2 regions of the Alkaliphilus sp. B6464 genome follow, and region 1 is predicted to be linked to the other one. Evidence: riboswitches for the same ligand, from Rfam matches in the RefSeq annotation. Region 1 holds a riboswitch; the other holds the start of a gene.
The links. Region 1 has a riboswitch for glycine ahead of gcvT (glycine cleavage system aminomethyltransferase GcvT). Riboswitches for the same ligand answer to the same signal wherever they lie in the genome.

Region 1 (3,425 bases):
TCAACTGCTAAAATCCAGTTAGCAAAAGCATCTTCGTTTACAAGTTCAGGAGAATCTTCTAGAGCTTCATTAATCTCAACTACTTTTCCTGAAACTGGCAGATATGAGTCAGAAGCTGCTTTTACAGACTCAACAACACCAAAAACATCACCTTTGTCAAACTCATCCCCGACTTCTGGCATTTCAATATAAACGATTTCTCCTAATGCATGTTGTGCATAGTCTGTAACCCCAATGTAAGCCTTATTTCCTTCTACCTTTACCCACTCGTGATCATTTGAATATAAAAGTCCTTCTACAATTTTCATACCATACTCCTCCTTTAATTGTTTTTATTATTTTCTATTGTTTTTTATTTTTTAGATATTTATTTAAAGTTATTTTTTAGTATGTTTATCATAAAACTTTTTACCAACTACCTCTGCCTTTAAAATTTTCTTTCTAACTTTAATTTCTATTGGTGTACCTAAGGCTGCATACTTAGCATCAACTAAAGCAAAACCAATATTTTTCTTCAGACTTGGAGAATTATACCCAGTAGTTACAAAGCCTATAACCTTTCCATCGGCCATAACCTCGTATCCATGTCTAGGTACTCCATTTTCTTTCATTTCAAATCCCACTAGTTTTCTCTTTAACCCCTCTTGTTTTTGCTTAACAAGGGCATCCTTACCAATAAAGTCAGTTTTATTTAACTTTACAAAAAAGCCTAATCCCGCTTCTAGAGGACTAATATCCTGGGAGATTTCATTGCCATAAAGAGGTAGGGCAACTTCAAACCTCAAGGTGTCCCTTGCTCCAAGTCCCGCTGGCCTTAATCCTTTATCTTTACCAACTTCCATAAGCTTTTCCCACAAATCATTAGCATCTTTATGATCTAAGTAAATTTCAAAACCATCTTCCCCAGTATAGCCTGTTCTTGAAACAAGACAGTTAGCACCATTTATATTTACATCTCTTTTTAAATAGAAGAACTTTATTTCTGAAAGATCTGTATCAGTAAGCTCTTGCAATATTTCTTGAGCCTTTGGCCCTTGAATAGCAATTTCTGATACATCCTCAGAAATATTGATTAATTCTGCATCATATTTACCTAAATTTTGCTTCATCCACTCATAATCTTTATCAACATTGCTTGCATTAACTACTAGATAGTAATGATTATTGTTAAACTTATAGACTAAAAGGTCATCTACTACTCCTCCATCTGGGTAACACATGAAGGTATAAAGAATTTGGTTATCTTCAAGCACAGATATGTCGTTTGTAACTAGGTACTGAACAAAATCCTCTGCTTGATTCCCCTTTACTTCAATTTCCCCCATGTGAGATACATCGAATATTCCTGCTGCTGTTCTTACTGCCTCGTGTTCAGCTGTTAATCCCTCAAACTGTACTGACATTTCCCATCCTGCATAATCAACTAATTTGCCGCCATGTCTCTTGTGTGCTTCATACAAGGATGTTCTGCGCAGCTCGGTCATAAATATCTCCTCCTCTTTTATAATAATTTACCCTAAATTAAAGCTAGTACATCATTTTAATTAATAGTATGAGGAAATTCCTCCATACAAAACTATTCCCAAGTTTAAAATATATTCTCATAATTTATGCAAAAAATAAGAACATAATGGAATAGTAAGAAAATCTGCCATCATGTCCTCTGTATTTTTGCCTGAGAGTTTCTACACTAAAATGTATTTCTCCTACGGCGCCGCATATACGGGCTCTTCAGAGTTCCATCAAACAACGATCCTTCTGCCTGAAAGTTTCTGTAAAAAAATTGGCATCTTTTACATTGCTTCTTCGGCTACCCTAGTGGATATCTCTCGTTGTTATCATCTGGTACTGTATGTATGTTTTTTATATAGCGCTTTATAAGACAATAATACATCTTTTAGAATATTTTTTCAACTCTTGATATTTTTTTATCATGTCTTATTTTTTGAATACTTTAAATTGGATATAAATTTCATATGATTATAACATAAAAGATATACAATATAAAATAATACCATTTTATATGTTTACTCTAAATAATAAAATTAAAAAAAATCAAGAATAAGCACTTATGTCTATACCCTTGATTTTTATTTTAATTAACATACTTTATTAGATTTTTTCCCATATTTTTCACTAACATATTTATCAATAGCCTCAGCTACATGCTTCGAATATTTTACTGCCTCTACAACAGTTCTCGCTCCAGTAACAACATCCCCAGATGCAAAAACTCCTTCTTTAGTAGTTCTGCCATCTTCATCTACTATCGCTAATCCTCTTTCGTTTACCTCTATTCCTTTTGTTGTAGATATTATATTAGTTCTAGGTCCTTGGCTAACTGCAACTATAATAGAGTTACACTCAAATAAGCTTTCAGAACCATCTACAGCAACAAGTCTTTCTCCAGCTTCGTCAGCTACCATCTTAGTTTCAATATAAATTATACCTTCCTCTGTAATTTCAATAGGAGCCCTATACAACTCAAACTTAACTCCATCTACCTTAGCATATTCTATTTCATGATTAGTTGCAGGCATATCTTCAGTGCCTCTCCTATACATTATAGTAACCTCTTTAGAACCTTTTCTAATAGCTGTTCTAGCTACATCCATTGCAACGTTTCCACCACCAATAACGCACACCTTATTTCCTAATTTATATACATCAGGGTTTTTTAAATAGTCAATTGCAAAATGAACATGTCCTAAGCCTTCACCTTTAATATTTAGCTTTTTAGGTTGCCATACACCTGTACCGATAAATATAGCATCAAATCCGTCTCTAAACAACTCTTCAATGGTTATTCTAGAACCTACTAATACGTTAGGTCTAATTACGACACCTAGCTCTACTAATCTATTTTTAATTTTGTCTAAAATATCTTTAGGTAATCTAAACTCCGGAATTCCGTATCTAAGCATTCCACCTATCTTATCTTTAGCTTCAAATATTGTAATATTATATCCTTTTAAGGCTAGCAGTAAGGCTATAGTAATACCTGCTGGACCAGAGCCTATTATTCCAATATTACCTTTGCGTTTTTTCTCCGGTTTTAAATCTATTAAATTTAAACTATAGTCTGAAATATAGTTCTCTATATCACCTATTTTAACAGGACTTGATTTTATTCCTAATATACAACTACCCTCACACTGCCTTTCATGGGGGCATACTAAAGAGCATACTACAGATAATGGGTTGTTCTCAAATACAATTTTTCCAGCCCCATTAATGTCTCCTTCTAAAAATAAATTGATCATTTCTTTTATAGGGGTATTGATAGGACACCCTTTTTGACATCTTGGATTTTTACATTGCAAACATTTTTTTGCATTATCTATTACATGTTCTGCCACAATATCAACTCCTATAACTTTTAGATAATTCAGGCTATGTATTTCATTAATAACTATATAATAATA
Region 2 (3,425 bases), 1.3 Mb from region 1:
ACAAAATACAGGAAATATTGCTAGAACCTGTGCTGCAACAGGAAGTGTACTTCACTTAATAGGTCCATTAGGGTTTTCTATAGATGAAAAGCATGTAAAGCGTGCGGGACTTGACTATTGGGAAATATTAGACTTAAGGTATTATAATAGCTATGAAGAATTTTTAGAGAAGAACTCTAATGCTAAAATATACTATGCAACAACTAAAGCAGAAAAATCCCATAGTGATATGGAATACCCAAAGGAAGATTGTTATATAATGTTTGGCAAAGAAACTGCTGGTATTCCAAAAGATATATTAAATAACAACAAGGAAACCTGCATAAGAATTCCTATGGTAGATTTAGAAAGAGCAAGGTCATTAAATTTATCTAATTCTGTTTCTATTGTGGTATATGAAGTGTTACGACAATATAATTATCCGAATATGAGATAGGGTAGCTATGGCTACTCTATTTTTATTCTATATAAGAAAGTTAGAACTATAAGTATTTTAAGTAGGTGAAATTTCTAGTTAGATTTTAGAATTTAAGTGCAACATGTGTATGTTAGATAGTGTAGTGTCGCTTTTGCTTTTAACATAGAAAATATTGTAAATCGATTAAATAAAGTATAGAATGGAATTAAATAAACAGTCAATTAATAATTAATTAATAGATAAGTTAAGTAGAATAATGGAGGAGATAAAATGAGTAAGATTCAAATTATTACAGATAGTATGATTGATGTCCCTAAAGATATTGTAGAAAAACATAATATTATAGTAATGCCTTTAACTATTATTTTTGGTGATAAAGAATATAGGGATGGCGTTGACTTAACAAACGCACAATTTTATGAAAAACTTTCACAATCAGAAGAACTGCCAAAAACTTCTCAAATAAGTCCAAATACTTTTATGCAGATATTTGAAAAAGTCTTAGGCGAGGGCAAAGAAGTTCTATGTATAAATGGCTCTTCAAGGGCAAGTGGTACACATCAATCAGCAATAATAGCCAAAAACTCATTGGAAAGTGATAAAATTCAGGTTTTTGATACTATGGGGTTATCCTTTGGTGGTGGAATGTTTGTATATGAGGCTGCAGAGATGGCGAAAGATGGAAAGAGCTTAAAGGAGATAATGGATAGGCTAAATGAAATAAAATTAAAGGTAGACCATATTTTTACTGTAGATACGTTAGAGTACTTAAAAAAAGGCGGCCGTTTGAATCCAATGAAAGCTACAATAGCTACTATGTTAAATATTAAGCCAATTTTAACAGTTGCAGAAGGATTAGTTGAGCCTTTGGATAAAGTAAGAGGAAGTAAAAAGGTAGTAGGTAAAATGATAGAACTTGCAAAGCAGCGCGGAAACAACTTTGAGAATAAAGTAGTTGGTATTTCTCATGCAATCTGTCCAGAAGCTATAGCTGTACTAAAAGAACAAGTACTCAATGAGCTTAATCCAAAAGAAGTGATTGTTACTGAAATAGGCTGTACAATAGGAACTCATGCTGGGCCAGGTACATTAGCTATTTTTTACATTGTTGAGTAGTTAAAATATAAGTACATAAAATTAGATTTAATTGGATCTGGTTTTTAAATAATAATGGTGTTTAGTTAAATGCATTTTGGATATAAGAAAAATAGATTAACCTATGTGTTATTATTAAAGTTAGCGAAAAGTTGTAAAATGCTGAAAAGTCAAAATGAATTATTAAGAAATTTTAATTTGTTATAAATTTGACAATTCCAACATTCTTATGTAATGCCAATAAAACATGGGTAAAAATTTAATAAAAGTAGTTGCTACTGCCTATTATATATATTATAATGTGATTGAAGATAGATATTTAGAAAAATTTAGCATACTAATAATTTAATATTGTAACTGGAAGAAAAATGCGGGAGAGATTTAACATTTTAAATGTTAAACGCCGAAGGAAGAAGCTAAAAGGTTCGCCATTTTTTAGTGAATATCTCAGGCAAAAGGACCGTATTTGGACGGTACTCTGAAAAGCGTAATTTAGCACCGATGGGGCAATTTCTGCAGTTTAAGAAAGAAACTCTCAGGTTAATGAACAGAGCAACTATGACAACAAGGCGTTGTATTAGTTGCTCTGTTTTTGTATAATTAAGTAATTTTATGGGAATAACTCAAAGAGTAAATTTACGGAGGTAAAGTTGGGTGAAGGCAATAATTATTACAAATAATACGGAAGTTAGACAAAAATATAACAACGATTATAATATAGAATTTGTTGATGGAAATTACTTAGACGTTTTATTCCTAGCAAGGAATAAAATACACGAAGGACACAGACTGTTAACTCACCCTTTGTCAGGTAGTGTTAAACCTAACGAAACGCCTTACAAAAGTCTGGCCATATCCTGTGAAAAAGAAGATTTACATATTGATTCCTTAATGATTATAGAAGATAGCATTAGTACCGCTCAAAAATTTATTAGAATAAGTACTCCTAAGAAGTGGGATAATGAGATATTAAAAGATTTTATGGAAATTGATCGCACACTATTGGATAGTGCAATTGAAAGTATGAGGCAATTTAATTAGAATTCTAGCCAATATTTTAGCCTCAAATTCCATTAATTTAAAGTGTTATTTTTAATTAAGCATAAAAACTAATAAAATATGAAATTAAAGGAGTGAAACATATGGAAAACATTTATGATGTAATTATAATAGGTGGAGGACCTGCTGGATTATCAGCTGGACTTTATGCAGCTAGAGGTAAAATGTCAACATTAATTTTGGAAAAAGAAAAAGCAGGTGGGCAAATTGTAAGTACAGAAGAAGTTGCAAACTACCCAGGATCTATGCAAAATGCTACAGGACCAATATTAATAGATAGGATGGTAGAGCAATGTAACGAGTTTGGAGCAAAGTTTGAAAAAGATACAATAAAAGAAATAAAAGTAGATGAGTCAATAAAGGTTTTAGTAGGAGAAAAAGCAACTTATAAAGCTAAATCTATAATTATAGCCTCAGGAGCTAACCCAAGGCCAATAGGTGCGCCAGGAGAAAGAGAATTAACTGGTAAAGGTGTATCCTACTGTGCTACTTGTGATGCAGATTTTTTTACAGACCTAGAGGTGTTTGTTATTGGTGGAGGGGACTCTGCCGTTGAAGAAGCTATTTTCTTAACTAAATTTGCTAGAAAAGTAACTATAGTACATAGAAGAGATGAGCTTAGAGCTGCTAAGTCTATTCAAGATAAAGCTTTCAACAATTCTAAAATTGACTTTATATGGGACAGTACTGTAACGGAAATTAAAGGCGATGGAATAGTTGAGAGTGTAGTATTTAAAAATTTAAAAACTGGTGAAACTACAGAGTATACAGCTAACGAAGATGATGGAACTTTTGGTATATTTGTATTTGTTGGTTATATTCCTGCAACCGAAATATTTAAAGGTATTGTAAA

Region 2: linked by a shared signal. The riboswitch ahead of HYG84_RS16740 (GrdX family protein) and the one ahead of gcvT (glycine cleavage system aminomethyltransferase GcvT) in region 1 are both predicted to bind glycine.

What each region holds. Positions count from the first base shown of each region.
Region 1 is NZ_CP058557.1:1,209,189-1,212,613, reverse strand. Features, by position in the region: gene gcvH (glycine cleavage system protein GcvH) at 1-308, opposite strand, end outside; gene gcvT (glycine cleavage system aminomethyltransferase GcvT) at 378-1,484, opposite strand; glycine riboswitch at 1,662-1,737, opposite strand; glycine riboswitch at 1,741-1,842, opposite strand; gene HYG84_RS05835 (NAD(P)-dependent oxidoreductase) at 2,100-3,359, opposite strand.
Region 2 is NZ_CP058557.1:3,291,360-3,294,784, reverse strand. Features, by position in the region: gene trmL (tRNA (uridine(34)/cytosine(34)/5-carboxymethylaminomethyluridine(34)-2'-O)-methyltransferase TrmL) at 1-436, shown strand, start outside; gene HYG84_RS16745 (DegV family protein) at 689-1,534, shown strand; glycine riboswitch at 1,875-1,986, shown strand; glycine riboswitch at 1,988-2,068, shown strand; gene HYG84_RS16740 (GrdX family protein) at 2,168-2,554, shown strand; gene trxB (thioredoxin-disulfide reductase) at 2,656-3,425, shown strand, end outside.